3 regions of the Amycolatopsis keratiniphila genome follow, and region 1 is predicted to be linked to each of the others. Evidence: riboswitches for the same ligand, from Rfam matches in the RefSeq annotation. Region 1 holds a riboswitch; each other region holds the start of a gene.
What was found. Region 1 has a riboswitch for S-adenosylmethionine ahead of thrC (threonine synthase). Riboswitches for the same ligand answer to the same signal wherever they lie in the genome.
Positions count from the first base shown of each region.

Region 2: linked by a shared signal. The riboswitch ahead of AORI_RS68970 (aminotransferase class V-fold PLP-dependent enzyme) and the one ahead of thrC (threonine synthase) in region 1 are both predicted to bind S-adenosylmethionine.
Region 3: linked by a shared signal. The riboswitch ahead of AORI_RS76210 (methionine ABC transporter ATP-binding protein) and the one ahead of thrC (threonine synthase) in region 1 are both predicted to bind S-adenosylmethionine.

Region 1 covers NC_021252.1:2,169,403-2,179,218, forward strand. The annotation lists gene rsfS (ribosome silencing factor) at 1-132, shown strand, start outside; gene AORI_RS51070 (histidine phosphatase family protein) at 129-743, shown strand; gene octT (diglucosylglycerate octanoyltransferase) at 747-1,475, shown strand; gene AORI_RS51080 (DegV family protein) at 1,486-2,331, shown strand; gene AORI_RS51085 (ComEA family DNA-binding protein) at 2,478-3,200, shown strand; gene AORI_RS51090 (ComEC/Rec2 family competence protein) at 3,197-5,602, shown strand; gene thrC (threonine synthase) at 5,620-6,885, opposite strand; SAM riboswitch class I at 6,899-7,031, opposite strand; gene holA (DNA polymerase III subunit delta) at 7,167-8,150, shown strand; gene rpsT (30S ribosomal protein S20) at 8,202-8,462, opposite strand; gene AORI_RS51110 (EamA family transporter) at 8,794-9,699, shown strand; gene AORI_RS51115 (VOC family protein) at 9,723-9,816, shown strand, end outside.
Region 2 covers NC_021252.1:6,333,293-6,343,108, reverse strand. The annotation lists gene AORI_RS68980 (potassium/proton antiporter) at 1-718, shown strand, start outside; gene AORI_RS68975 (M23 family metallopeptidase) at 850-1,533, shown strand; SAM riboswitch class IV at 1,662-1,776, shown strand; gene AORI_RS68970 (aminotransferase class V-fold PLP-dependent enzyme) at 1,809-3,152, shown strand; gene AORI_RS83055 (hypothetical protein) at 3,172-3,780, shown strand; gene lspA (signal peptidase II) at 3,805-4,368, shown strand; gene AORI_RS68955 (RluA family pseudouridine synthase) at 4,365-5,291, shown strand; gene AORI_RS68950 (AsnC family protein) at 5,682-6,668, opposite strand; gene AORI_RS68945 (DUF885 domain-containing protein) at 6,794-9,816, shown strand, end outside.
Region 3 covers NC_021252.1:7,842,699-7,852,514, reverse strand. The annotation lists gene AORI_RS76220 (GNAT family N-acetyltransferase) at 1-290, opposite strand, end outside; gene rsmA (16S rRNA (adenine(1518)-N(6)/adenine(1519)-N(6))-dimethyltransferase RsmA) at 331-1,167, shown strand; SAM riboswitch class I at 1,415-1,505, shown strand; gene AORI_RS76210 (methionine ABC transporter ATP-binding protein) at 1,720-2,730, shown strand; gene AORI_RS76205 (4-(cytidine 5'-diphospho)-2-C-methyl-D-erythritol kinase) at 2,855-3,820, shown strand; gene AORI_RS76200 (ABC-F family ATP-binding cassette domain-containing protein) at 3,888-5,660, shown strand; gene AORI_RS76195 (fatty acyl-AMP ligase) at 5,712-7,403, shown strand; gene AORI_RS76190 (DivIVA domain-containing protein) at 7,463-7,792, opposite strand; gene AORI_RS76185 (DivIVA domain-containing protein) at 7,792-8,151, opposite strand; gene pth (aminoacyl-tRNA hydrolase) at 8,311-8,907, opposite strand; gene AORI_RS76175 (50S ribosomal protein L25/general stress protein Ctc) at 8,918-9,523, opposite strand.

The sequences.
Region 1 (9,816 bases):
CACGTCCAGCACCAGGAGGAACGCTCCTTCTACGGTCTCGAGCGGCTCTGGAAGGACTGCCCGCGGATCGAGGTCGCCGGTCTGGAGACACCCGCCGAGGAGGACCCCGCCGACGCGCAAGGCGCCTCGTGAGCCCGCGGCGGCTGGTGCTCTGGCGCCACGGCGAGACCGATTACAACGCGGCGGGCCGGATGCAGGGGCATCTGGACTCCGCGCTGACCCAGGTCGGCTGGAACCAGGCCAGGTTCGCCGTTCCTGCGCTCGCCCGGTTCTCCCCGGATCTGGTGATCGCTTCGGATCTGCGCCGCGCGACCGACACGGCCACGGTGCTCACCGAGGCCATCGGCGTCCCGCTGCGCATCGACAAGCGCCTTCGGGAAACCCATCTGGGTGAATGGCAGGGCTTCACCGGCCAGCAGGTCGACGAGGCGTACCCCGGCGAACGCGCCCGCTGGCGTGTCGACGCGACCTGGGCGCCGCCCGGCGGCGAGTCGCGGGTCGACGTCGCCGAACGCGCGCTGGAGGTCGTCGCGGACCTCGATCAGGCCAATTCCGAGGCCGGCGACGCCGTGCTGCTGGCGACGCACGGCGGTCTGATCATCGCCCTGACCGCGAAACTGCTCGGCCTGCCGGTCGCGTCGTGGCCGTCGCTGGGCGGGATCGCGAACTGCCATTGGGTCGAGCTGACCAGGCGTGACGGCAACTGGCGCCTGGCCGCCTACAACGCGGGAATCACCGGCTGATCCATGGCCCCGCGCCTGCTGGTGTTCGGCGATTCCCTCAGCTTCCACGGCCCGGACGGCCCGCACGCCGCCGACGACGCGCGCCTGTGGCCCAACGTCGCGGCCGAGGCGCTCGGCGGTGGTGGGGTGGACCTCGTCGCCGGATTCGGCTGGACCGCCCGTGACGCCTGGTGGTCACTGATCGGCGACCCGCGGGTCTGGGCGGATCTCCGTCACGTCGACGCCGTCGTGCTGGCCGTCGGGAGCATGGACACGCTGCCCTCGCCGCTGCCCACCTACCTGCGCACCGGCCTGCGGTACCTGCGGCCCGATCCGCTGCGGCGAGTGGCGCGCAAGGCCTATCTGGCCGCCCAGCCGCGGCTCGCGATCGCTCTCCGAGGACGTCCGGTGGTCCTGCCGTCGAAGCTCACGATCCAGTACCTCGACACCGCTGTCGGCGCTTTGCGCACGCTGCGACCGGAGCTGCCGATCTTCGGCATGCTGCCCTCCGTGCATCGATCCGACTCGTACGGCCGCGTCCACACCGCCCGCGCCGGTGCCGCCGCGGCCCTCGCCGCCTGGGGGCGGCGCGCGGACGTCCCGCTGCTGGATCTCGAAGCCGTCGTCGGCGACCACGTGCTGAGCGGACGGGGCAATCCGGACGGGATGCACTGGGGATGGGAAGGACATGCCGCCGTCGGCGCGGAAATGGCCCGCCTGATGGCCCCGGTGCTCCGCCCCTCGGCAACGTAGGCTGGCTGCCGTGTCGGTCGCCGTAGTCACGGATTCCACCGCCCACCTGCCGGAAGGCTTCGCCGAACGGAACGGGATCCGGGTGGTCCCGTTGCATGTCCTCGTCGATGGCGTCGTGTTCCTCGACGGCGTCGAGATGGGGCCCGCGGCCCTGGCCGAGGCGCTCGGCAAACGCAGCCTGGTGACGACCTCCCGGCCGACGCCGGCCGAGTTCGTCAAGGAGTTCCGGGCGGCGCTGGCCGAGGGCGCGGACGCCATCGTGTCGGTCCACCTGTCGCGGGAGCTGTCGGGAACCTGGGAGGCGGCGGTACTCGCGGCCCAGGAGGTCGGGCCGGACAAGGTGCGCGTGGTCGATTCGCGCAGCACCGCGATGGGGCTCGGGTTCGCCGCCCTGCGCGCGGCGGGCGCCGCCGCGGCCGGAGCGGAACCGGCCGAGGTGGAGGCGGCCGCGGTCGACGCGGTGAACCGTTCGGAGACCCTGTTCGCCGTCGAGACCCTCGAATACCTGCGCCGCGGCGGACGGATCGGCCCGGCGGCGGCCCTGCTCGGTACGGCGCTCGCGGTGAAACCGGTGCTCCACATGTCCGAAGGCCGGATCCAGCCACTGGAGAAGGTGCGGACGATGAATCGCGCGGTGGCGCGGCTGGTCGAACTCGCCGTGAAGGCGGCCGAAGGCGGGCTCGCCGACATCGCCGTCCATCACCTGGCCTCGCCCGAGCGCGCCGTCGAACTGGCCAACCGGCTCGAGGAATCCATCGATTGCCCGGAAGGGTGCGTGGTCTCGGAAATCGGCGCGGTCATCGGGGCCCACACCGGACCCGGTGTGCTCGGTGTCGTGATCCAGCGAACGGGCTAGGGAAACCCGCCAGCGTCCCACAAGGTCCCGACGGGAAACGGTGATCCGGTCCCGGTCGCGGCCGAGTTGTCCACAACACCCCACTTGTCCACAGCCTCGGCATTCACCACTCCCGCCCGCCGCCTCCCCTCCGTAGGGTCGTTCACGTGTTCGACCAAACCGCCCGGTCACCGGGTCCCTCCGTCAACGCCAGGCTGGCGTGGCTGGCCGCCCAGCTGTCGCCGCCCACCCAGGGCCCGCCCGCGGGCAGGCTCGTCCGCCGCTGGGTGCCCGCCCGGTTCACGGCGGACGGGATCCCGGTGAACCGGCGGTGGTTCGCCGTGGTGGCCGTGCTGATCGCGGTGGCCGTGATCGTGGCCGGAGCGATCGCCTTGTTCGGACACCGGCCGGGGGCGGAGACCGTGCCGCCCCTGCCGTCGGCGAAGGCCGCCGGAGACGTCCCCGCCGCGGCGGGCAAGGCGCCTCTGGTGGTCAGCGTCGTCGGCCGGGTGCACAGACCCGGCCTGGTCACGATCCCTCCGGGCGCACGGGTCGCCGATGCCCTCACGGCGGCCGGTGGGGCACAGCCCGGAACGGATCTGACCGGAGTGAATCTGGCCCGGCGGCTCACCGACGGTGAGCAGGTGGCCGTCGGTGTCCCCGTCCCGGCCGCGGCCGGAACGGCGGCACCGGCGGGAAAGCTCGACCTGAACACGGCCACGGCCGAGCAACTCGACACGCTGCCCGGGGTCGGCGAGGTGATGGCGAAACGCATCGTCGACTGGCGGTCCGGGCACGGCGGGTTCACCACCGTCGAGCAACTCCGTGACGTAGAAGGGATCGGCGAAAGCAAGTACCGAAAGCTCCGGGAACTGGTGTCCGTCGGATGAACCCGTCCGCCGATCCGTCCGAAGTGGACACCGCGTCGTGGCGGGGTCAAGACCTGCGGCTGTTACCGGCCGCGGCGACGGCCTGGCTCGGCACACTTTCCGGGCTTCTCGCCGGCTGGTGGATCACGATGCTCTGCGGTGCGGCCGCCGTGGTGCTCGCGATCATCGCCGGTGTCCGTGCCCGCCGGACGGCGTCCCGGTGGGTGGCGGGCCTGGGTGCCCTGGCGGTCCTCGGCGTGCTCACCGCCGGCCCGGTGGCGCTGCGGATCCGGGCCGCCGAGCACGACGACCTCCGTGCCGCCGCCGCACGGGGGAGCGACGCCACCACGACGGTGGTGGTCACCGAGCGGCCACGTCCGGTCCGCGGAGCCGGATACGCCGATCGCCGGGCGGGCACCCGCCTGATGGTCATCGCCGCGACGGTGGGCACCGCGGTGGCGGGTGAGCGGGTGGTGGATTCGGCCGGCCGGATTCTCCTGCTCGCTCCCGCCGAGGGATGGACGGACCTGCTGCCCGGGCAGCAGGTCACCGCCTCCGGGCGGCTCGCACCGGCGAAGGGGGCCGAGCTGACGGTCGCGGTCCTCTCGGTGCGAGGCCCGCCGTCGGCCGTCGCGCCGGCGCCCTGGTGGCAGCGAGCCGCGGAATCGCTGCGCACCGGGCTCCGGGAGCTGTGCGCCGTCCTCCCGGAGGAGGAAGCCGGTCTCGTGCCCGGACTGGTCGTGGGGGACACGAGCACCCTCTCCCCGAGGGTGGAACACGAGTTCACCGACTCCGGCATGTCCCACCTGATGGCCGTGAGCGGTGGGAACGTGGCGATCGTCTGCGGCTCGATCCTGCTCCTGCTGCGAGTGCTCCGGGTCGGGCCGCGGACTTCCGCCGCCGCGGCCGCCGTGGGGCTCGCCGGGTTCGTGGTCCTCGCCGGGCCCGCGCCCAGCGTGCTCCGCGCCGGGGTGATGGGGGCGGTCGGGCTGCTGGCGCTGGCACTGGGGCGCCGGGGTTCGGCGCTGCCCGCGCTGGCGTTCGCGGTGGCAGGGCTGGTGGTCGCCGATCCCGCGATGGCCGCAGACTTCGGGTTCGCGCTTTCGGTGCTCGCCACGGCCGGGCTCGTACTGCTGGCGCCGAGGTGGGCGGACTGGCTGGTCGGACGCGGCGTTCCGGCCGGCTATGCCGAGGGACTGGCCATCCCGCTGGCCGCGTTCGTGATGACGGCGCCGGTCATCGCGGGTATGGCGGGATCGGTCAGTCTCGTCTCGGTGCTGACCAACGTGCTCGCCGCGCCGGTGGTCGCACCGGCCACCGTGTTCGGCGTGCTCGCCACCGCCGTCGGGCCATGGTGGCCGTCGGCGGGCAGACTGCTCGTCCGCCTGACCGAACCCGAGGCGAGCTGGCTCATCACCGTGGCCCGTCACGGTGCCCGGGCGCCGGGCGCGGTCGTGGACTGGCCGGATGGCTGGTGGGGTGGGCTTTTGGCGGCCGGGCTGCTCTCCGTTCTGCTCGTGGTCGTCCGGTTGCGGCACGGCAGGATCCTGCTGGCGGTCGCGTTGGCCACCGGGCTGGTCGTCTTCGTGCCGGTGCGGGTGCTGGCGCCGGCGTGGCCGCCGTCGGCGTGGAATGCCGTCGCCTGCGACGTCGGGCAGGGAGATGCCGTCGCCCTCGCCACGGGCGAGCCGGGGAGGGCGGTCCTGGTCGACACCGGGCCGGAACCGGGACCGGTGGACGAATGCCTGAGCAGGCTCGGCGTGGACCGCGTGCCGCTGATCGTGCTGAGTCATCTGCACGCCGACCACATCGGCGGTCTCGGATCAGTCTTCGAGGGCCGGTCGGTCGGAGCGGTCGCCGTCGGGCCTGGCCGGGCTCCGGCCTGGGCGTGGCAGCAGGTCGCGGACGAGACGGCGCGCCGCGGGATTCCCTTGCTGGAGCTGGAGATCGGCCAACGCCTGGAGTGGCAGGCGTTGTCACTCGACGTACTGGGTCCGCGCTATGTCACCCGGCGCTCTGTTCGTGAACAGGACGGTACGGTGATCAACAACGGTTCGGTCGTCCTGCGCGCCGGGACCCCGGCGGGCCGGTTACTGCTGACCGGCGACATCGAGCTCGCCGCACAGGCCGACCTGATGGCCGAGGGAGCAGACCTGCGTGCCGAAATCCTGAAGGTCCCGCACCACGGAAGCCGTTACACGGCACCGGATTTCCTCAACGCCGTCGCGCCACGGGCCGCTTTGGTGAGTGTCGGTGCCGGAAACACCTACGGTCATCCGAACAAGTCCACTTTGGACAACCTGGTGGCGGTCGGCGCGTCGGTCGCCCGGACGGACACGGACGGCGACACCGCGGTGATCGCCGACGGGCGAGGCCTCGCCCTGGTACGACGGGGTGAGCCCCGCGGCCCGCCTCGTTCCTGAGGCGGGCCGGCGGGAACTCAGATACCCAGAGCTTCGCGGACCGCGTCGGCCGAGGCGCTGACGGTGGCCTTCGGGCCGATCTTGTCCTCGACGGCGTCGAGGGTCTTGAGGCCGTCACCGGTGATCAGCAGGACGATCTCCTCGTCCGGGTTGAGCTTGCCGGTCTCGATGAGCTTCTTGGCCGTCGCGACGGTGACGCCGCCCGCGGTCTCGGTGAAGATGCCTTCGGTGCGGGCGAGCAGCCGGATGCCCTCGACGACCTCTTCGTCGGTGACGTCTTCGATCGCACCGCCGGTGCGGTTGACCACGTCGAGCACGTAGGGGCCGTCGGCCGGGTTCCCGATCGCCAGCGACCGGGCGATCGTGTCCGGCTTGACCGGCTGGACGACGTCGTGGCCGGCGCGGAAGGCCGCCGAGACGGGGGAGCAGCCCGTGGCCTGCGCGCCGAACACCTTGTACGGCGTCTCGTCGACGAGGCCGAGCTGGCCGAACTCACGGAAACCCTTGTCCACCTTGGTGAGCTGGGAACCGGAGGCGATCGGCACCACGATCTGGGAGGGGAGCCGCCAGCCGAGCTGTTCGGCGACCTCGAAGGCCAGCGTCTTGGAGCCTTCCGAGTAGTAGGGCCGGACGTTCACGTTCACGAACGCCCAGCTCTCCTGTTCGGCGGCGAGCTGGGTGGCGAGCCGGTTCACGTCGTCGTAGTTGCCGTCGACCGCGATCAGGTCTCCGTCGTACACGGCGGTGGTGAGGATCTTGGCGCGCTCAAGGGTCTTCGGGATCAGGACGACCGACCGCCAGCCCGCACGGGCCGCCGCGGCGGCGACGGCGTTGGCCAGGTTGCCGGTCGACGGACAGGCCAGCACGTCGAACCCGAATTCGCGGGCGGCGGCCAGCGCGACGGCGACCACGCGGTCCTTGAACGAGTGCGTGGGGTTCCCGGTGTCGTCCTTGACCCAGACCTTCTTGACGCCCAAGGCTTTCGCGAGCCTGTCGGCCTGGATGAGCCGCGTGGCGCCGGGTTCGGTGTTGGGGATTTCTTCGACGTTCGACGGAACGGGAAGGAGCTTCTTGTAGCGCCAGATGTTCTTCGGCCCGGCTTCGATGTCCTCGCGGCGCACGCGGCCGAAGTCGTAGGCGACCTCGAGCGGCGAGAAGTCCTCGGCGGAAACGAATTCGGGGGCGAGCGGCTGCCGGTGGCCCTCTTCCTTCGACACCAGTTCGACGGCCGGTCCGAGATCCGGGGTCTTGGTGGTGGAGGTCGTGCCGAGGGTTGCGGTCATCGCGAGGTTCCTTTCCTCATCTGCCCCGCCGTGGCGGGCCGGAATTGGCACCGTGTTCGTCAGCTACCCCGCGATCGCGGGATGACAGGCTGACGCCGGTTGCCGGGGCTTCATCGGGCCGTTCCCTCTGCCCCTCTGGATGAGCGGTATTCGATTGTCGGCACGCGTGTCATCGCGTCGCCTCGCCAACACCGTACGACATGAGGCTCCGGTGGGGCCACCGTGCCCGGAACACATCACCGGACAAAGCACACGAGAGGAGGAGTGGCAGGATCGTCACCGTGACGACGCAAGCTTCCGCCCCATCGCCGCTGGTCCTGGTTCTCGGTGAGGAAGAGCTGCTGATCGAGCGAGCGGTCCGCAGTGCTTCGGACGCGGCCAAAGCGGCCGATCCGACGGCGGATCTCACCCGGATCCGGGTGTCGGACCTCACAGTCCCGGCGCTCGCGGAAATGGTCAGCCCCTCGCTGTTCGCCGAGGGCAGGGTGATCGTCCTCGAATCCGCGCACGACATCTCGCAGGAGCTCGCCGACGGGGTGATGGCCTACGTCAAGGCGCCCGCCGACGGCATCGTGCTCGTCGTCGTGCACAGCGGAGGCGGCCGGAGCAAGGCCGCGAAAGGGCTTCCAGCCGCCTTGAAGAAGGCGGGCGCGGAGGTCGTCGAGTGCCCGAAGCTGACCAAGGCCGCCGAGCGGGAATCCTTTGTCCGCAACGAAGTTCGGCGGGTCGGCGGGAAGATCGACGGTGCGGCCGTGCTCGCGCTGATCGACGCCGTCGGTTCCGATCTGCGTGAGCTGTCGTCGGCGGCGACGCAGCTCGTCGCGGACGCCGGCGGGGCGGTTGACGAGCAGGCCGTCCGGCGTTACCACCGTGGCCGCGCGGACGTGAACGGTTTCGCCGTCGCCGAGAAGGCCGTCGCCGGTGACAAGGCGGCGGCGCTGGAGTCGCTGCGCTGGGCGATGCAGCTGGGCGTACCGCACGTCCTGGTCGCGGACGCGCTCGCCGACGCCGTCCGGACGATCGCGCGGGTGTCCGGCGCCGGTCGCGGTAACCCGAACCAGATGGCCGGCGAGCTGGGGATGCCGCCCTGGAAGGTGCGCAAGGCGCAGGGACAGGCCCGCGGCTGGGGGCAGGACGGGCTGGCCACCGCGATGCGAGTGGTCGCCCGGCTCAACGCCGAGGTCAAGGGAGTCGCGGCCAACCCGGAGTACGCCCTGGAGCGTGCCGTCCTGGAGGTCGTCGACGCTCACGGCACAAGCCGCTGAGAACGGCGAAAGGCCCCGGCGACCGAGTCGCCGGGGCCCTTCGAAAGCCGATCAGAGAGAGTTCGCGCGCTTCGCGAGCGCGGACTTCTTGTTGGCGGCCTGGTTGGCGTGGATGACGCCCTTGGTCACGGCCTTGTCCAGCTTCTTGGCCGCGTCCTTCTGCAGCTCCAGGGCCTTGGCCTTGTCGCCGGCGTCGGCGGCCTCGCGGAACTTGCGGATCGCGGTCTTCACCGAGGACCGGATCGCCTGGTTGCGCTGACGCGCCTTCTCGTTGGTGGTGATGCGCTTGATCTGCGACTTGATGTTGGCCACGGGGCGCTCCTCTTGAATCTCTCGGTGGTTTCACCGCCGCGCTGTGACCGGCCCTGCGTGCTCGTGGAGCGGCGCGGGTTTCCTCCATGACGGAATGCCACACGACGGTGAAAGGCAAGCTTAACAGCCGTCCCGGCGCGGCTCGCGGCAGCCTCGGGAGGGGTGCTTGCGGTACGGTGAAGATCGTAGTGCCTAGGGTTCCGCCGCCTGCCCGGCCAGCGAAAACACACAATCAGGGCAGACGGGACAGGTCCGAGCGGCACCATCGGCGGAGCCGGAAGCACCGCCGTTCATCTGACGGGACAAAAGCCTGGAGGACCCGGTTTTCCGCATGCGCGGAAAACGTGAAAGGTCCGCTGTGAACGCCACCGCTCTGTCCTTCGTCGTCATCGCCGCCGTCATCCATGCGGGCTGGAACCTCGCCGCCAAACGGATCCGCCGTGGCGGAGCCCGGTTCGTCTGGGCTTACTACAGTCTTTCCGCGATCCTGCTCGTCCCCGTCATGGCGATCTCGCTGGCCGTGGAACCACAACGTCCACAGTGGACCTGGCTGTTCGCCGCCGTGGTCACCGCGGTGTTCCATGTCACCTACGGCGTCGTCCTCCAGCGGGGGTACGCCGTCGGCGATCTGTCCGTCGTCTATCCCGTCGCCCGCGGGACCGGGCCGCTGATCTCGGTGCTCGCCGCGGTCGTGCTGCTCGGCGAGCGGCCGGGGATCCTCGGCCTGGTGGGCGCCTTCCTCGTGATCGCCGGGGTACTGGTGATCGGGACCGGGCGGGCACCGGCCCACGTCGGCGCCGCCGAGCGTGTCGCCCGCCGCAAAGGTCTGCTCTACGGCCTGCTGACCGGCCTCACGATCGCCGCCTACACCCTGTGGGACGCGCATTCGGTCACCGGGCTCGGTGTCCCGCCGATCGTGTACTTCGGAACCGGCGCGATCGTGCAGAGCCTGCTCATGGCGCCGTACGCGCTCAAGGACCGCGAGGAGGTCGCGTGGCTCTGGCGCGAGCACAAGCGTGAGGTCGTCATCGTCGGCGTGTTCTCCCCGGTCGCCTACCTGCTGGTGCTCTACGCCCTCCAGATCGCCCCGGTGAGCCTCGTCGCGCCCGCGAGGGAGCTGAGCATCGTCTTGGGCGGCATCGCCGCCTGGCTGGTCCTCGGGGAGGCGAACGCCGTCCGGCGGCTGGCCGGGTCGGTGGTGGTGCTGGCGGGTATCGCCGCGATTGCGATGGCCTGAACCCATCCGGTAGGGATTGAGCCATGGACGTGCTGAGCAGCAGGGTGCTGATCCACCCGAAGGACCTCGACGTGTCGACGGCGTTCTATCGGGACACCCTGGGCCTGGCCATCGACA
Region 2 (9,816 bases), 4.2 Mb from region 1:
GCCGCACCGATCGGACACGCTCTCCTTCGCCGAAGGGCTCGGCTGGCTCGCGCAGATCGGCCTGTTCGTGCTGCTCGGCCTGTTCGCCTCGCCGAGCAGGATCTTCGAAAGCCTGGTCCAGGGCCTGGTCGCGGGCGCGGTCGTGTTGCTGCTGGCCCGCCCGCTGTCGGTGTTCCTGTCGGCGCTGCCGTTCAAGATCCCCTGGCGGGAACAGGTGTTCCTGTCCTGGGCCGGGCTGCGCGGAGCGGTCCCGATCGTGCTCGCGCTGATCCCGCTGTCGTCCGGGGTGCCCGGCGCGCAGGAGCTGGTCGACGCGGTGTTCGTGCTGGTCATCGTGCTGACGCTGCTCCAGGGGGCGACGCTGACCCCGCTCGCGCGAGCGCTCGGGCTGGCCCAGCACGCCGAGGCGCACGAGATCGACGTCGACTCCGCGCCGCTCGACGAGATGGGCGCGGAACTCCTGCAGGTCCGGATCAACACCGGATCGAAGATGCACGGCGTCTACCTGGCCGAGCTGCGGCTGCCGGTGGGGGCGACGATCAGCCTCCTCGTCCGCGACGGCACCGGCTTCACGCCGAACAAGAACACGCGGCTTCAGGAACGCGACCAGTTACTCGTCGTGACCACCGCCGAGGTCCGTGACGCGGCCGAACGACGCCTGCGGGCGGTCGACCGCGCCGGCCGCCTGGCCAGGTGGAAGGGCGAATCCGGCCAGTAGATCACGAACCGGCACCAGCTGTTCGTCGGTTGATCTCAGAAAATTCTTCCCTTTTGTACTCCCTTTGGATTACTTTCCCCGCAATCGACTCCATCGAATGGGTGAGTGTCACGGGGTAAGGAGTACGCAAGGTGACGAAACTTCCTGCGCGGTTCGCCGGTCTGGGGGTTACCGCGACCCTCGTCGGGGTGGTTCTCGCGGCCCCGACGGCGACAGCGGCCGGCGCCTTTCCCGCGTTCGGGCTGCCCTTCGACACGGGCCAATCCGTCTACTCGGCAGGCATTCACTCGGACAACGGGAACTCCGGCGTGAAGAACGCCATCGACTTCAGCCCCGGCGACAAGACCGTTCGCGCCCCGCTGGCGGGCACCGTCCGGATCCAGCACTGCTCCGGTGGCGACTGGGTGACCGTCGACCATGACGGCGGCTGGCGCACCGGGTACTACCACATGGAGAACATTTCGGTCACCGACGGCCAGAAGGTCGCCCCGGGCGACGCCCTCGGCCGGACCGGCAACGCGCTGCCCTGCGGTGGCAGCAGCACCGGCGCCCACGTGCACTTCACCTTGTGGACCCTGCCCACGGTCGCCGCCCAGGGCGGCGACTCGCGCGACTTCGGGGTCGGCGCGGGCAACTGGGACGGCAAGTCCTACGACGAGGTCTCGACCAAGGTCGCCGAGGCTTACGGCGAAGCGGTCGACGGCAAGACCTTCGGCGGCTGGCAGTTCACCGCGGGCGCCGATCAGTACTCGGGTACCGCGACCGAACTCTCCTCCCGCGCGACCATCGGGCTGCCCGGCCGATTCCGGGTCTGACCTGCCGTTGCCCGGCGCGGCGCGGCGCCGGGCAACGGTGTTTCCCGCTCACCGGGCACGTGAGCGGCGTCTCAAGATGCGGACGAGGGCTGGCTCGATCGGCCGCTCATCCGCTAACTTCGTCCGTAGGTCACGAGTGTCAGCGTCAAGCCCCGGCTAGCTGACCGGCAACCCTCCTTCCGCGGTGGGGTGCCCCGGGTGAGGACCTGGCTCGTCGCGCGGTGCGACGGGCAAGCGCGGGATCCTCGTCGGGTCCCCTGGCCCGGAGGATGACGATGACCCTCGCTCTCGAACGCACCAGCACCCCTGCTGAAACCGTTGCCACGCACGAAATCCCGGCGGTCGCCTGCGCCGATCTGCGGGTTCCGCTGGTCACCGGCGGCGACATCGGCTACGCCAACCTCGATCACGCGGCGAGTGCCCCGTGTCTGGACAAGGTGCGCGCCGCGGTCGACGAGTTCCTGCCCTGGTACGCCAGCGTGCACCGCGGCGCGGGGTTCGCCTCGCAGGTCTCCACCAAGCTCTACGAGCGCACACGCGGAATCCTGCGGGACTTCGTCGACGCGCGATCGACCGACACCGTCGTGTTCACCCGCAACACCACCGATTCCTTCAACCTTCTGGCGCGCAGCCTGCCGAAGCACACGTCGGTCGTGGTGTTCGACACCGAGCACCACGCCGCGCTGCTGCCGTGGAAGGGCCCGAACGTCCGCCGGATCGAGACGCCGCGCACCCGCCTCGCCGCGGTGTCTGCTGTGGACGAAGCGCTCGCGGACTGCCCGCAGGGACCGCGGCTGGTGGTGCTCACCGGCGCGTCCAACGTGACCGGGGAACTGTTGCCGGTCAAGGAGATCGCGGCCGTCGCGCGGCGGCACGGCGCCCGCATCGCGCTCGACGCGGCCCAGCTCGCGCCGCACCGGAAGATCTCGGTGCGCGAACTCGACGTTGACTACGTCGCGCTGTCGGGCCACAAGCTGTACGCGCCTTTCGGTGCCGGCGCGCTGATCGGCCGCGCGGACTGGCTGCGCGCGGCCCAGCCGTACCTCGCCGGCGGCGGCGCGACGAAGCTCGTCAGCCGTGAATCCGTGGTCTGGAATTCCGGACCTGAGCGGCACGAAGCCGGTTCGCCCAACACTGTCGGCGTCTACGCGCTCGGGGTCGCCTGCGAGACCCTGGCCGCGAACTGGGACGGCATCGTCGCCCACGAAGAGGAACTGCTCGCGCGGCTGCGTCGCGGCCTCGCCGCCATTCCCGGCTTCGCCGAATTGCGGCTGTTCGACGCTCCGGTCGACCGCGTCGGCACGCTCAGCTTCGTCGTCGACGGATTCGAACCCGGCTGGCTCGCCGCGGTCCTGTCCGCGGAGTACGGCATCGGCGTGCGGGACGGCGCGTTCTGCGCGCACGTGGCGACCAAACGGCTGATCGCCGTCGCCGGTTCGTCGGGGCAGCAGGCCGTGCGCGTGAGCCTCGGCCTCGGCAGCACCACCGAGCACGTGGACCGGATCGTCCTGGCGCTGCGCCAGATCGTCGCCCGCGGCGCGCGCTGGCAGTACGAGAAGCCGGAAGGCCGCTGGGTGCCGGAAAACGATCCGCGGGAGCTTCCCCCGTTCTGCGCCTGAGCCACTACCCTCACCCCGCATGGGGAACGAACGACCGCGTTACTGGTTCCCGCTGGCGTTACTGGGATTCGCCCAGCTGCTGGTGGTGGCCTTTTCGCTGGGCGGGATCCGGTCCGGGGGTTGGTTCGCCTACGCGCCCGCGACGGGCGATGGGCAGTTCCTGACCCAGAATCTGTACGCGGTCGGGGACGGCGGGGTCTTCGGTTCGGTGAATTCGGTGTCGTTCTCCGGTCTCGGCCGGAACGACGGCTGGCTGTTCGCCGTGTTCGCGGTCTACCTCGGCACGGTGCTCTTCTACGCCCTTCGGACGAAGACCATGCGGTGGTGGAAGGTCGCCGCGATCGCGCTCGGCGGCCTGGTCGCCATCGCACTGGCCGACCTGGTCGGCTACTGGGAGTTCGACCTCGGCGGGGACACCCGGAGCGCGATCCTGCTGACGATCGGCCTGCTCCTGCTCGCCTGGCTGGACCGCAGCGTGCTGGTGCTGGCCGTGGCCGCGGCGTTCGTGCTCTGCGCGGTCGTGCCCGCACGAGGACAGCTCGCGCTGGTGCTGTCCTCGCTGGTCGCGCTCGCCGGGGCGTTCGCGGCCCTGCTGAGCAGGCCGAAGGCGGCCGCCGAGGAGGCCTGAACACGCTCAGTGGACAATGGGGGAGTGAGTACAGAGCCCGAAACGGCGCCACCGTCGCCGCCGCTGCCCAAGAAGCGCGTCGCCGTGGTGTTCGCCGTCGCCGCGGTGCTGTGGGGGATCGACCTCCTCACCAAGCAGATCGCCGTGTCCACGCTGGAGGGCAAGCAGCCGGTCGAGTTCCTCGGCGGGCTCGTGTACTTCCAGCTGGTGCGCAACCCCGGTGCCGCCTTCTCGATGGCGACCGGGCTGACCTGGGTGCTCGCGCTGGTCGCGATCGCCGTCGTGATCGCCATCGTCTGGCTGTCCCGGCGGCTGCGCTCGGTCGGCTGGGCGATCGGCCTCGGCCTCGTGCTGGCCGGCGCGCTCGGCAACCTGACCGACCGGATCTTCCGCGCCCCCGGCCCGCTGCAGGGGCACGTGGTCGACATGATCTCCGCCTTCGCGCCGAACGGGCAGGGCTGGGCGATCTTCAACGTCGCCGACTCCGCGATCTGCGTCGGCGGCGTGCTCATCGTGATTCTTTCCTTGCTGGGCAAGGACTACGACGGAACATCCACAAAGGACAAGAAGAAGGCGGCGACCGAATGAGCGCGCGCATGCTGCCCGTCCCCGACGGGCTCGACGGAATGCGCGTCGACGCGGGGCTGGCGAAGCTGCTGGGACTTTCCCGCACCGTCGTGGCGGAACTGGCCGAATCCGGTGAGGTCTTCCTCGACGGCAGGCCCGCCGGGAAGTCGGACCGGCTGACCGCCGGCGGGCTGCTCGAAGTGACGCTGCCCGATCCGGCGTCGGCCGTCGAGGTCGTCGCGGAGCCCGTCGAGGGGATGAAGATCCTGCACGACGATGACGACATCGTGGTGATCTCGAAGCCGGTCGGCGTCGCCGTGCACCCGAGCCCAGGCTGGACCGGGCCGACCGTCGTCGGCGGGCTCGCCGCCGCCGGGCTGCGCATCGCGACCTCGGGCGCGGCCGAACGCCAGGGTGTCGTGCACCGGCTGGACGCCGGCACCACCGGCGTGATGGTCGTGGCGAAGAGCGAGCACGCGTACACCGTGCTGAAGCGGGCGTTCAAGGAACGCACCGTCGACAAGGGCTACCACGCCATCGTCCAGGGCCACCCGGACCCGACGCGCGGCACCATCGACGCGCCGATCGACCGGCACCCCCGGCACGACTACAAGTTCGCCGTCGTCCAGGGCGGACGGCCGAGCGTCACGCACTACGAGGTCGTCGAGGCCTTCCGCGCCGCTTCGCTGGCGCAGATCAAGCTGGAGACCGGCCGCACGCACCAGATCCGCGTGCACTTCTCGGCGCTCAAGCACCCGTGCGTCGGTGACCTGACCTACGGCGCCGACCCCGTGCTGGCGCGCAAGCTCGGGCTTTCGCGGCAGTGGCTGCACGCGAAGACGCTCGCCTTCGCGCACCCGGCCGACGGGCGCTGGGTCGAGTTCGAGTCGGAGTACCCGGACGACCTGGCGAACGCGCTGCGGATCCTGCAGGACGAGAACTAGCCGCTTGCCGCATTTAGTCCTCTGAATGCGGCCGGGGTACGTGAAGGACCCCTTCATTGCGTCTAGCGCAGTGAAGGGGTCCTTCACGTACTTGAGGGGGTGCTTGGATGTCATGAAAGGGTCGTTCAGGACGAAATATGTCCTGAACGACCCTTTCATGACATCCGGGGGAGTCGCGAAGGCCTAGTTCCCTCGGCTGAGCCGCGTGAAGGGGTCCTTCACGCGCAACCGTTGTGGCGTGTGGGTCTTCCGTGACCGTTGAGGCGATCGGCGGGCCGTGAAGGCCTCCTTCACAACCCTGAGGGTAGGAAAGGAGGCCTTCACTACCGTTGCCTCATTGCGTCCTGAAGAGCCGCATTTAGTCCTCTGAATGCGGAGACAGAGGGCGCGTCAGTCCTCGATCGACCAGGTCAGCGTGCGCTCGTCCGGTTCCGGCCGCGGTGACCAGCGCACGGCGACCACGCGGGTGGCGTCCGGCAGCACGTAGACGGTGTGCCCGCCGAGGGTCTCACCGGGCCGCACGCCGATCTTGTGCGGCGGCCGCGACGTCAGCGAGACCGGAGCTTTCGCGATCGGCTTGCCGTCCGCGGTGAGCAGTTCGAGGTAGTTGTCCGGAAGCGACACGAACGGGATGTTCCCGCGGTTGGTGATCTCGGTGTGCACCACGACCGACCGTTCCCCGGCCTCCAGCGAGTAGCCCGCCGCGCTGAACAGGTAGTCCGCCGGGTCCTGGACCTCGAGCAACTGGACGGTGAGCTGTTCGCCCTCCAGGCCCTGGGTCTCCATCACGTCGCCGGTCCGGCCCTTCTTGCCCTCCGGGGCGGCTTGCGGAGTGACCTGCTGCTCGTCGCCGCGCGCCCAGGACGCGGTCTGGGGGACGCCCCAGGTGCTCATCACCGGGTCGGCGGGCGCCATCGGCGGCGGGGCGAACTGCTGCTGCGGCGGGGCAGGCGGACGCGGCGGGGGCTGCGGCGGCGCCATCGGCTGGCGCACCGGGGCCGACGGCGGACCCGGGTAGCGGCCCGAAGGCGTGCCGTGCACGTTGTACGCGCCCGAAGGCGTCCCCTGGACGTTGTACGGCCCCGAGGGCGTGCCCTGGATGTTGTGCGGCCCGGAGTGTCCCGGGGGACGCTGAGGTTGTTGCGGGGGCTGTTGGGCCCAGGAGGGCGGGGCGCTCGAGATCGCGGCCCGCAGCCCGTTCGGGTCGCTCTCCACGCCCACGAGCAGCGGCAACCCGCTGCCCGAGAGGGCGACCAGGCGGTACGCGACCTCGCGCGGATCCATCCCGACCTTCGCCGCGAGTTCGTGTACGGCCGCCTTGCCCAGGTCCGCGAGGGCGGCGAGCAGGCGGATGTCCACGGGATCGGTCACGGCCACGTCGGGGAACGCTACCGTCTCGCCTCCGGCGCCGCGGGGAGAGGCCGCAAATCCCGGCTTCGGTAGTACTCGCTCTCCATTAGGGTCGGGGATACCGCCTCCATCGACCACTGGGGAAAGCAAACATGAGCCAAGTCTCCGCCCTCGCCGACGAGTTCGTCGAAGCCCTCTTCGACGCCGAGCCGGTCATGCCCGCTTTGCAGGGCTTCCGTCCGGAATCGACCGGCCTCACCGATCTCAGCGAGGCCGCGGGAGACGCTTTCCGCGCGCGGCTGGCCGGGCTCGCCGAGCGGGCCGAGGCACTCGCCACGGACGGGTTGAGCGCGGAGGAGAAGACCACCCGTGACGTCCTGATCGCGATGGCGCGGGCGAGGATCGCCCTGCTGGACTCGCGGTTCGTCGAGTTCACCATCAGCGACCTGTTCATCTCGCCCGCCGCCGAGGTGCTCACCGTGCTGCCGATGATGTCGGTCGGGACGGGCGCGCAGGCCGACGCCCACCTCGGGCGGATCGCCGCGATCCCGGAGTACCTGCGGCAGGCCGCGCAGCGGCACCGGGACGGCGTCGCCCGCGGCCTGGTCCCGGTCGCCTACCTGGTCGACGCCGCCGTCGCGTACCTCGACCGGCACCTCGCCGACCCTTCGGCCGATCCGCTGCTGCGCCAGCCCGCGCCCGACGAGGACTTCGAGACCCGCCGCGCGGAACTGCTGCGCGACGTCGTCCGTCCCGCGATCGCCGAGTACCGGGAGGTGCTCGCGAAGGAGATCGCGCCGCACGGCCGTCCCGAGGACAAGCCCGGCGTCTGCTGGCTGCCCGACGGCGAGCGCCTCTACGCCCTGCTCGCCGAGATGCACACCACGACCGTCCGCACCCCGCGTGAGCTGCACCAGACCGGTCTCGACGTGATCGCCGGCCTCGCCGACGAGTACCGCGAGTACGGCTCACGGGTCTTCGGCACCAGCGACCTGCAGGAGATCTTCAGCAAGCTCCGCAGCGACCCGGACCTGCGCTGGTCCAGCGCCGAGGAGATGCTCGACTCCGCCCGCGCGGCCATCACCAGGGCCGAGGCCGAGGCGCCGAACTGGTTCGGCCGGATCCCGCCGCAGCCGTGGACGGTCGAGGCGGTCCCCGCCGAATCCGCGCCCGGCGCGCCCGCCGCGTACTACATGTGGCCCGCCGTCGACGGCTCCCGCCCCGGCATCTACTTCGCCAACACCCACAAGGCGGAGGAGCGGTTCCGGCACGCGGCCGAGGCGACGGCCTTCCACGAGGCCATCCCCGGCCACCACTTCCAGCTGAGCCTCGCGCAGGGCCTCACCGAGCTCCCGTTGCTCCGCCGTGTCGGCGACTTCACCGCGTACGCCGAGGGCTGGGGCCTGTACACCGAGCGCCTCGCCGACGAGATGGGCCTGTACTCCGACGACGTCGCGAAGCTCGGCATGCTGACCATGGATTCGATGCGTGCCGGACGGCTGGTCGTCGACACCGGGTTGCACGCGCTGGGCTGGAGCCGCCGTCAGGCCATCGACTTCCTCACCGAGAACACGCCGATGGCGCTCGTGGAGATCGAGTCCGAAGTGGACCGGTACATCGCGTTCCCCGGCCAGGCGCTGTCGTACATGGTGGGACGGCTGGAGATCCAGCGCATCCGCGCCGCGGCCGAGCTGACGCTGGGCAGCCGGTTCGACATCAAGGCCTTCCACGACGTCGTGCTCGGCGGCGGGTCGCTGCCGCTTTCGGTGCTGGACGGCGTGGTCCGCGACTGGGTGAAGGGCCACGGCGACACCCCGAACGGCCTCGCCGAGGAGCTGATGGAGCTCAAGTTCGAGGAGCTTCCGCTGTGGCGTTCGCTGCTCGGACTCCCCGGCGACGAAGGCGCGTTGCCCGACCCGAGCGCGGAGGCCGCGGCCGCGCAGCGCGCGTCGGCGGTCGCCATCGCCGAACGGGCCGAAGCCCTTGCCACCGAAGGACTTTCCCCGGCCGAGGCGGTCACCCGCGAAGTCGTGATCCAGCAGGCGAAGGCGATGGTCGACGTCATCGATTCGCGGGCCTCGGAGTTCTCGGTCAGCGACGGGCTCGCCTCGCCCGCGCTGTTCATGCTCAACGAACTTTCGGTGCTGTCGCTGAACGACGAGGAAAAGGTCCGCGGTTACCTGAAGCGGCTGGAAGGCCTGGGCGCCTACCTGGACGCCCTGATCGTGCGCCAGCGCGCGGCCGCGGCCGACGGTCTCGTCCCGCCCGGCTTCCTCGTCGAAGGCGGGATCGCTTACGTGGAGCGCTATCTCGGCGACGAGGCGGGGGATCCGCTGGCGCTCACCGCGTCCGTTTCCGTGGACGGCTACGAGGCCGAACGTGACCGGCTGCTGGCCGAGGTCGTCCGGCCCGCCTACAAGCGGTATCGCGATTTCCTCGCCGACGAGCTGCGTCCCGTGGCGAAGCCCGAAACCGAGCCGGGTCTCTGCGCGCTTCCCGGCGGGCAGGAGAAGTACGCCGCGCTGATCCGGGCGCATACGTCCACCGAGCGCACCGCGCGGGATCTGCACGACACCGGCCTCGACATGATCGCGAAACTGGCCGACCAATACCGCGAGCTGGGCGAGAAGATCTTCGGCACCAAGGACCTCGACGAAATCTTCGAACGGCTGCGCACCGACCCGGCACTGCGCTGGCGGGACGGCGACGAACTGCTCGACGCCGCGCGTGACGCCATCACCCGCGCCGAAGCCGTCGCGCCGGAGTGGTTCTCGACCGTGCCCGAGGAGCGGTGCCAGGTCGAGCCGGTCCCACCGGCGGAGGCGCCCGGCGGCACGCTGGCGTACTACATCGAGGCGGCGCTCGACGGTTCGCGGCCGGGCACCTACTACGCGAACACCTACGAGGCCGAGCAGCGCCCGAAGCACACGAGCGAGGCGATCGCCTTCCACGAAGCCGTTCCGGGGCACCACTTCCAGATCTGCATCGCGCACAAGCTCAAGGGCCTGCCCATGTTGCGCGGGCACGCCGACGTCAACGCCTACGTCGAAGGCTGGGGTCTCTACTCGGAGCGCCTCGCCGACGAGATGGGCCTGTACTCGAGCGACCTGACCAGGTTCGGCATGCTCACCCAGGATTCGATGCGCGCCGGACGGCTGGTCGTCGACACCGGGAT
Region 3 (9,816 bases), 3.3 Mb from region 1:
CGCCAGTCGGTCTGCCTGCTTTCCCAGTACCAGCTGACCCTGCCGATCAACCGGTCGTCCCTCAGGTCGCATACGGCGAGGCTGGTGCGAGGATCGGATGGCTCGGCCTTGGCCGTGGTGAGCTCGCGCGCCGTCGAGTCGGCGGCCGCCGCGGTCGGAGTGCCGAAGTACGGCCCGTTCGTCTCGTGCCAAGGCCGCGCGGGATCGAGTAGGCCGCGCAGCGGTTGGAGGTCACCTGGCCTCCAGTCGCGCAACCGGACCTTCTCGCCTTCGAGTACGACGTCGTCCACCGGCCAATCGTGGCCTACCGGGGCTGGTTACGATCGTCGGGTGATTGAACTGCTCGGTCCTGCGGAGATCAGGGCGCTGGCGGCCGAGCTGGACGTACGTCCGACCAAGAAGCTCGGCCAGAACTTCGTGCACGATCCCAACACGGTGCGACGTATCGTCGACCTTTCGGGGGTCGGTGAAGGCGACGTCGTGCTGGAGGTCGGGCCGGGCCTCGGCTCGTTGACCCTCGGCCTGCTCGCGACCGGCGCCGAGGTCGTCGCGGTCGAAATCGATCCCGTGCTCGCAAGGCGCTTGCCGAACACCGCGGCCGAACGGGGCGGGGCCGAACGGCTGACGGTCGTCGGTGCGGACGCGCTGCGGATCACGGCGGACGACCTGCCCGCGCGTCCGACGGCGCTCGTGGCGAATCTCCCGTACAACGTCGCGGTTCCGGTCGTGCTTCACCTCCTTGCCGAGCTGCCGTCGCTGACCAGCGGCCTCGTGATGGTCCAGACCGAGGTCGCGGACCGGATGGCGGCCGGCCCCGGGAGCCGGACTTATGGCGTTCCGAGCGTCAAGCTCGCTTGGTACGGAAAGGCGCGCAAGGTCGCCGCCGTGCCTCGAGCGGTGTTCTGGCCTGTTCCGAATGTGGACTCCGCTCTGGTCGCTTTCGAACGGGGTGACGTGGTGTCGTCCGTGGAACGGGAGAAGTTGTTCGCGGTGGTCGACGCCGCCTTCTCTCAGCGACGGAAGACTTTGCGTGCCGCGTTGGCGTCATGGGCCGGTTCCGCCGAACGCGCGGGGGAACTGCTCGAGAAGGCGGGTATCGACCCCAAGACGCGCGGTGAGCAGCTGGACGTTCACCAGTTCGCGCGGATCGCCGCGGCTGTCGGCTGACCAACTGCCCGAGGTGTGACCGGCGCCGCGCGGACGTCCGCCGGGCCAGGTCAGCACGAGTGCGTAAGTCTTCTTCTCGATCTGTATAAGCCGACATCGTCTTAGCAGGTAGCGAGCCTGACGCAAGTCGGAGGCGCCTACTTCTGTTCCATTATATGGACACCCGATCCTGTATAATGGACGCGACCAGACGTGTGATCTGCGCCTACGCGCTTGCTTTCATCCAGTGGGATCGGTTTTACTCAGTGAGCCATCCCGAGCGACTGAGAGACCTGGCTCGCCGAAGTCGCAGCAACCACCCTCCACAGGGCAGGTGCTACAGCCAGGACCGATGGAGGCTGTGCCTAATGAACAGGGTCACCCACCCGCTCCTGCTGACCAGGCGACGTGTCGTCGATGAAGGTCGCCGCACGGTAAGTGCGTGTCGACGCTCCACCGTTACTGCCTGAGTCCTTTCGCCTTTACCTCTGAAACCCGTCCGTTCCCGGACGGTCACTCGGTGACGGTCGGCGCGCTCGAAAGATGCAGCGCCCCATTCGCATGGAGCCTCTCGTGATCACTGTCGAAAACCTGTCCAAATCCTTTCCCCTCAACGGAAATCCCGTCGTCGCGCTGCGCGATGTGAGCGTGGACATCCAGGCGGGCTCGCTGTTCGGAGTCGTCGGCCCGGCCGGTTCCGGCAAGTCGACCCTCGCTCGTTGCATCGGTCTTCAGGAGCGTCCCGACCGCGGCGTCGTCCGCCTCGACGGGCTCAACACCGGGACCCTCGACGGACGCCGTCTGCGCGAGATCCGGCGGCAGGTCGGCGTCGTGAGCACCAAACCGGAACTGCTTGCCGAGCGCACCATCGCCGGCAACATCGCGTCGCCGCTCGAACAGCTCGGTCTCGACGGGCCGCAGCGTCGCAACCGGGTCGGCAATCTGCTGGACCTGGTCGGCCTCACCCCGCGGGCGGGGCAGCGGCCGGGCGAACTGTCCGAAGGGCAGCTGCGCCGCGTGGCCATCGCCAAGGCGCTGGCCGCGGGGCCGTCTGTGCTCTTGGCCGACGACCCGACCGCAGGTGTGCAGTCCGAGGAGTCCGGCGCGGTTCTGACCGTGCTCGACCGGGCGCGTGCCGAGCTCGGAGTCACCGTGCTGCTCACTACTCCCGACGCCGGCGTCGTGCGCCGTGTCTGCGACGACGTCGCGGTTCTGGAGGCCGGGGCGATCGTCGAGCGTGGAACCGTGCTCGATCTGGTCTCCGACCCGAACAGCCGGACCGCGCAGGCGCTGCTTCCCGCGATCGAGACCGGGCGGGCGCAGGCCTCGAAGTACGACCGCGCGGTGGACGTCGTGCTCGTCGGCTTCGCCTCGGTCGGTGCGCTGCTTCCGGAGGCCGCTGGTCGCTTCGACGTCGAACTCGCCACGATCGGCGGCGGCCTGACCCGGATCGGCGACACGCCGGTGGGCCGGTTCCGTCTCGGTGTGCGCGGCGAACGCGCGGACGCCGCGCTCGCCTGGATCGCCGAACGTGGCGGCCACGTGACCCACCCGGTCCGCGGACCGCAGGGCGTCGCTGCCTGATTTCTCCACGTACGGGCCGCTCAGGACGAAAACCGTCCGGGGCGGCCCGTACGTGTGTCCGACTCGTCCTGTTCTCTTTTCTCCTGGTGACAGCGCAAGTGGAGCGGCCACGTAGGCTTGACGGGTGCTCGCCGTCGTACCGCCCCCAGTGACCGTCAGGGTTCCCGCCAAGGTCAACCTGCACCTGTCGGTCGGTGACGTACGCCCGGACGGCTACCACGAGCTGGTGACCGTGTTCCAGGCGCTTTCCTTGACCGACGAGGTGACCGTCGCGGTCACCGAGGACCCCGGCGTCGAGGTCTACGGCGAAGGCGAAGGCTCCGTACCGACGGGGGCCAACAACCTCGCTTGGAAGGCCGCTCAGGCGCTGGCGGCCCACGTCGGCAAGGCGGACGGCGAGTCCAAGGTCAGGGTGGTGCTGCGCAAAGGCATCCCGGTAGCGGGCGGGATGGCCGGGGGCAGCGCCGACGCGGCCGCGACCCTGGTGGGACTCGCGTCGCTCTGGAAGCTCGACATCTCCCGGGACGAACTGGCGGGTATCGCCGCGAAGCTCGGCAGCGATGTCCCGTTCGCGCTCTACGGCGGGACAGCGTTGGGCACCGGCCGAGGTGAGCAACTGGTGCCGGTCCTGTCGCGGCACACCTTCCATTGGGTCCTGGCCTTCGACCAACGTGGTCTTTCGACTCCGAGGGTGTTCGGCGAGCTGGACAAGTTGCGTGAAGAGGGCAGCCCGCCGCGGATCGGTTCGCACACTCCGGTGGTCGAGGCGTTGGCCTCCGGTGACCCGCGGCAGTTGGCGCTGCTTCTCGGCAACGACCTGCAGGCGGCCGCCGTCTCGTTGCGGCCGGGGCTGCGCCGCACCTTGCGGGCCGGCGTGAACGCGGGCGCGCTCGCCGGCACCGTCTCCGGATCCGGGCCGACCTGTGCCTTTCTGTGCGCGGATGCCCAGTCGGCCGTCGAGGTCGCCGCGGAGCTGTCCGGTGCGGGTGTCTGCCGCACGGTGCGCGTCGCACACGGGCCGGTGCCCGGAGCCCGGCTGGTCGGCGGTGACGACGCGCCGCGGCCGTCACCGCCGCGGGTGCACGCGTGAGGGTGTCCGAAAAGGACATCGACTAATTCGTTGTGGTGCAAGCTTTTCGGAAAGGATCGGCTGAGGCATGGCCAACTTGGTCAACCTGGAGTCGGTGAGCAAGTCCTTCGGGGTGCGCCCGCTGCTCGACGGTGTTTCGCTCGGTGTGGCGGAGGGGCAGCGTATCGGCGTCGTTGGTCTCAACGGCGGTGGGAAGACGACGCTGTTGGAAGTTCTCGCGGGGATCAGCGAACCGGATACGGGACGGGTCAGTCAGGTCCGTGGCCTGAGGATGGCCGTCGTCACCCAGCGGACCGAGCTCCCCGCCGGCAGCACCGTCGGAGATGTCGTGCTGGAGCGCTACGGCGCTGAGCACGAGTGGGCCGCTGACGCACGAGTCCGGTCCATTATGGACGGTCTCGGGATCACCGCTCTCGGCCTCGAGAAGGAAACAGCGAACCTGTCCGGTGGCGAACGCCGCCGGGTGGCGCTGGCCGCCGCTCTGACCGGTGAACTGGACCTCGTCGTCCTCGACGAGCCGACCAACCACCTGGACGTCGAAGGCGTGCGCTGGCTCGCGGATCACCTGTTGAACCGCAAGATCGCGGTCGTGGTCGTCACGCACGACCGGTGGTTCCTCGACACGGTCGCGAGCCTGACCTGGGAGGTCACCAACGGTCGCGTCGAGCAGTACGAAGGCGGGTACGCGGACTGGATCTTCGCGCGAGCGGAGCGGGCGAGGCTGGCGGCGACGGCCGAGGAAAAGCGGCAGAACCTGGCGCGTAAAGAGCTCGCCTGGCTGCGTCGGGGCCCGCAGGCCAGGACCTCGAAGCCCCGCTACCGCGTCGAGGCGGCGGAGGCGCTGATTTCCGACGTGCCGGAACCGCGTGATTCGGTCGAGCTGCAGGCGTTCGCCCGCCGGCGGCTGGGGAAGACCGTGCTGGAGATCGAGGACGCCACGTTGACCGTCGGCGACCGCACCCTCCTCGATCACGTCACCTGGCGGATCGGGCCCGGCGACCGGGTCGGTCTGGTCGGCGTCAACGGGTCGGGCAAAACGACGCTTCTCAAACTGCTCGGTGGCGACAAGGAGCCCGAAACGGGCCGGCGCATCCAGGGCAAGACGGTCAGCCTCGCGCATTTGCGGCAGGAACTCGACGACCTGCCGGGAGATCTGCGCGTGCTGCAGGCGATCGAAGAGGTGTCCGGCCGGGTCGTGTTCGGCAAGCAGGAGCTCACCGCTTCACAGCTCGCCGAAAAGCTGGGGTTCCCCGCGGCGAGGCAGTGGACGCCGGTCGAAGACCTTTCCGGTGGTGAACGGCGCCGCCTGCAGCTGTGCCGGCTTCTGATGGCCGAGCCCAACGTGCTGTTGCTCGACGAGCCGACGAACGATCTCGACATCGACACCTTGCAGCAGCTCGAAGACCTGCTGGATTCCTGGCCGGGCAGCCTCGTCGTCGTCTCGCACGACCGGTACCTGGTGGAACGCGTCTGCGACACGATCGTCGCCTTGTTCGGCGACGGGCAGGTGACCCACTTGCCGGGCGGGATCGAGGAGTATCTGGACCGGCGCGCGAAGAGCCTGGAGAAGGCCGGCAGTGACCGGAAGGCAGGCAACGCGCAGGTCTCCGCGCCCAAGAAGAGCGCCGCGGAGCAGCGTGCCGCGCAAAAGGAGCTGTCCCGTCTCGAACGCAAGCTCGACCAGCTGCACGCGAAGGAGGAGAAGCTCCATGCGGCGCTGCTGGCCGCGGCGACCGATCCGACGAAGCTCATCGAGCTGAACACCGAATTGAAGGCCGTCGAAACGGAGAAAGAGGAGGTCGAAGCCCAGTGGCTCGAGACCTCCGAAGCGATCGAATGAGTTCGCTCGACGGCGCGCGGGTCTTCCAGCGAGGACAGTAGTGTGACGCGCATGAGTCGGTTCGTGGACACGCTCGTCGCCACCGCGGCGGGGCGAGGTCAGCAGCGGGGAATGGTCACCGGGGAGCCCAAGGAGCCGGTTCGGCGGACCTGGGCCGAGATCCACGAGCAGGCCAAGCGGGTCGCCGGGGGTCTGGTGGCGGCCGGGCTGGAGCCCGGCAAAGCGGTCGCGGTCCTGGCGGCGGCGCCGTCACTGATCGCGCCGACGGTTCAGGCGGTTTGGCTCGCCGGCGGCAGCGTGACGATGCTGCACCAGCCGACGCAGCGCACCGACCTCGCGGAATGGGCCGAGGACACCGTTCGCGTGCTGCGGATGATCGGTTCCGGCTTGGTTCTGCTCGGCGAGCCGTTCGACCAGCTGGCGCCGGTGCTCACCGAGCACGGCATCGCCTTCCAGGTCATCACCGAACTGCTCGAGGCGGAGCCGCTGGCGGAGCCCGTGCCGACGGCCGAGTCGGACACGGCGCTCCTGCAGCTGACCAGCGGGTCGACGGCCGACCCGAAGGCCGTTCAGATCACCTACGGGAACCTGTATTCGAACGTCAAGGCGATGGTCGATCGGGCCGAGTTCGACTTCGACGTCGACGTGATGGTCTCGTGGCTGCCCACCTTCCACGACATGGGGATGGTCGGCTTCCTGACGGTCCCGATGACGTTCGGCGTCGAACTCGTCAAGATCACGCCGCTCGAGTTCCTGTCGGGACCGCTGATCTGGCCGCAGCTGATCAGCAAGTACAACGGCACGACCACAGCCGCGCCGAACTTCGCGTACGCGATCGTGGGCAGGCGGATGGCCCGCGTCGAGGACGACAACGCGTACGACCTCTCGAAGCTTCGGATCGCGTTGAACGGCGCCGAGCCGATCGATGAAACGGCCGTGCAGACGTTCGTCGACGCCGGGGCACGGTTCAAGATGCCCGCCGAATGCGTCTTCCCGGCGTACGGCATGGCGGAGGCGACTCTCGCGGTTTCGTTTGCGCCGCTGTTCACCGGCTTGACGCTGGACGTCGTCGAGGCCGACGCGCTCGAGACGGACAACCGGGCGGTGCCGGTCCCCGAGGGCGACCCGCGCCGCGGGACCGAAGAGGTCCGGTCCTTCGCGGTGCTCGGGCCGCCTCTCGACGGGCTGGAAGCCGAGATCGTCGACGACAAGGGGACCGTCCTCGGGGAACGCGAGGTCGGGGAGATCCGCCTGCGCGGCGAGGCCGTGACGCCGGGGTACCTGACCATGGAAGGTCCGCTCGCGACACAGGACGAGGACGGCTGGCTGCTCACCGGTGACCTCGGTTACCTGGTCGACGGCATGATCGTGATCTGCGGCCGTCGCAAGGACGTCATCATCATGGGCGGCCGGAACCTGTACCCGACCGACATCGAACGGGCGGCGACTTCGGTCGAAGGGGTGCGGGCCGGGAACGCCGTGGCCGTGCGGCTCGACGCCGGCAGCCGACGGGAACGGTTCGCCGTCGTCGTCGAATCGAAACTCGCCGGGGATCCGGAGACGGAGAAGGCACTGGCGAAGGAGGTCGCGGCCAAGGTGCGCGGCGCGGTCGACATGCGGCCCTTCGCCGTTGTGGTGCTCCCTGCTGGGAGCTTGCCGAAGACGCCCTCGGGCAAGGTGAAGCGGGCCGCGACCGCCGTCCAGTTCGCGGACAAGATCGCCAAGAACGCGGCGACCAGCTGATACGAAAGGGCCGGGCCGCGAGAGTCGCGGCCCGGCCCTTTCGCGGCACCTCCCGTTGGTCAGCGGCGTCGCCAGAGTGGCTTGCGGTTATGGGTGTGTTCCAGGGCAGGCGCTATGTAATAGCCGGAGGACTGGGACATCCCGGCCAGGGTTCCCTCGACGTCCCGCAGGAACGCGTCGACAGCTGCCGGGTCGTAGCCTCGTTTCGAAAGCGGCGCTTTGGCGAACGCCACGTTGTGGACGTCCGAAACCGTCAGATCGTCGTCGCCGTCGAGAGTCGCCGCGACCCGTTCGAGGAAGGCGTCGACAGCGGGTTCGTGGTAGCCACGGGCGCCGATCGGCGCCCTGTCGAATTGCCGGGTTCTGGCCTCGAACGCGGTGACGGGCACTAGCGCTCCCGCAGGGACTCGACGGGACCGCGGTCCGGAACGGCGCGTTCGGCGGTGGCCTCGTCCTCTTCACGGGCGCCGGGCAGGCGGAGCGCGTGCTGGCCGGTCCGGTGGGCGAGCTGACCCTCGACCTTGTCGAGGAAATCGTCGACTTCGCGTTCGTCGTAGCCGCGCTTCCCGATCAACGGACGCGAGAACATGACGTGATGGACCTCGGCGGCCGTCAGGTCGTCCCGGTCCGAGAGCGTGTCGGCGATCCGTTCCAGGAACGCGTCGACCTCGTGTTTGGCGTATCCGCGCCGCCCGATCGGGGCGTTCGGGAAAGTGGCGCCGGTGATGTCTTCGGCCGTAAACGACATGAAACTCTCTCCGGTTTCGGTGGGGAATGCGATCTCCGCATTCCGTCCTAACGGGTTTGAGAGTTCCCCGGAAGAGTTCGCGCTATTCCACGACTCGATCAGGGGCGTGGTGAAACGCCTTCGAGTGACGAGGTGTCACACACCGCCATGTGAGCGGATTCACCCAGCGTGGAAGGTGTTCTGGGCCGCCGCGAGACCGGTGCTGATAAGCGCTTCAACAGCGTCGGCGCAACGATCGATCTCGAAAGCGAGCTCTTTGCGTTCGACCGTCGAGAAGTCCTTCAGCACGAAATCAGCCGGATCCTGACGCCCTGGAGGCCTGCCGACGCCGAAACGGACACGGTAGTAGTCCTTCGTGCCCAGGGACTTGGTGATCGAGCGGAGACCGTTGTGGCCGTTGTCGCCACCGCCCAGCTTCATCTTGAGCGCGCCGAAGTCGACGTCCAGCTCGTCGTGGACGACCACGACACCCGCCGGGGGGATCTTGTAGAACCTGGCCGCGCCCACCACCGGGCCGCCGGAGAGGTTCATGTACGAACGCGGTTTGACCAGCACCACCCGCTGGCCTGCCAGCCTGCCTTCGAGGACTTCAGCGCCGCTCTTGTGGGCTTTGAACTTGCCGCCGACGCGGCCGGCCAGTTCGTCGAGCACCATGAAGCCGACGTTGTGCCTGTTGCCCGCGTATTGGGGGCCGGGATTGCCGAGGCCGGCGAGCAGGATCTGCTCGCCGGCCCCGGGAAGTACTGCTTCGGTCACATCGGTGACTTTATTCGGCGTCCTCGGCGGGGGTCTCCGCAGCCTCGGCCTCTTCGCCCTCGAGCGCGGACTCGGACGGCGCCTCGTTCACGGCGACGACCAGCGCCTCGGCGTCGGTGACCAGGGTGGCGCCCTGCGGCAGGGTGACCTGCGAGGCGAGGATCTGGGTGCCGGCTTCGACGCCCTCGACCGAGACCTCGACCTGCTCGGGGATGTGCAGCGCCTCGACCTCGACCTGAAGGGTGTCGAGGTCGGTGGTGACCAGGGTGCCCGGGCCCGCGGTGCCGGTGACGACGACCGGGACGTCGACGGTGACCTTCTCGCCGCGGCGGACGACCAGCAGGTCGACGTGCTCGATGTAGTTCTTCAGCGGGTGGACGACGATGGTCTTCGTCAGCGCCAGCTCGCTCTTGCCTTCGAGCTCGAGGGTGATGACGGCGTTGCTGCCGTTCTCACGCACGACGCGCGCGAACTCGAGGGCGGGCAGGGCGTAGTGGCGCGGGTCCGAGCCGTGCCCGTACAGCACCGCGGGGATCTTGCCGGCACGACGCGTGCGACGCGCGGCACCCTTGCCGAATTCGGTGCGGGGCTCGACGGACAGGCTTACCTCGGACACGGTGTAGCACTCCTTCAATTCACCAACATGTTCAGCGAAAGCATGCTGAGGTGGGGATGGTTCGGGCGGTTCGGGTGTTCGGCGGCGAATTCCACAGGCGTGCTCGACCGCGTGTGGCCACTCAAGCCGCCGCGTCGATCACGTCGGGCACCAGGTGCTCACGGAACCCGCCTCGCCGAGACCGGGAAAGTGTAGACCAAGCGGTCGTGCCGGGGTCCCGCCGGGTGGCTCGTTCAGATGACAAGTCGGTGACAGCTGCTTCGGGAACCCGTGGATGCGGTGGTGCGCGACCC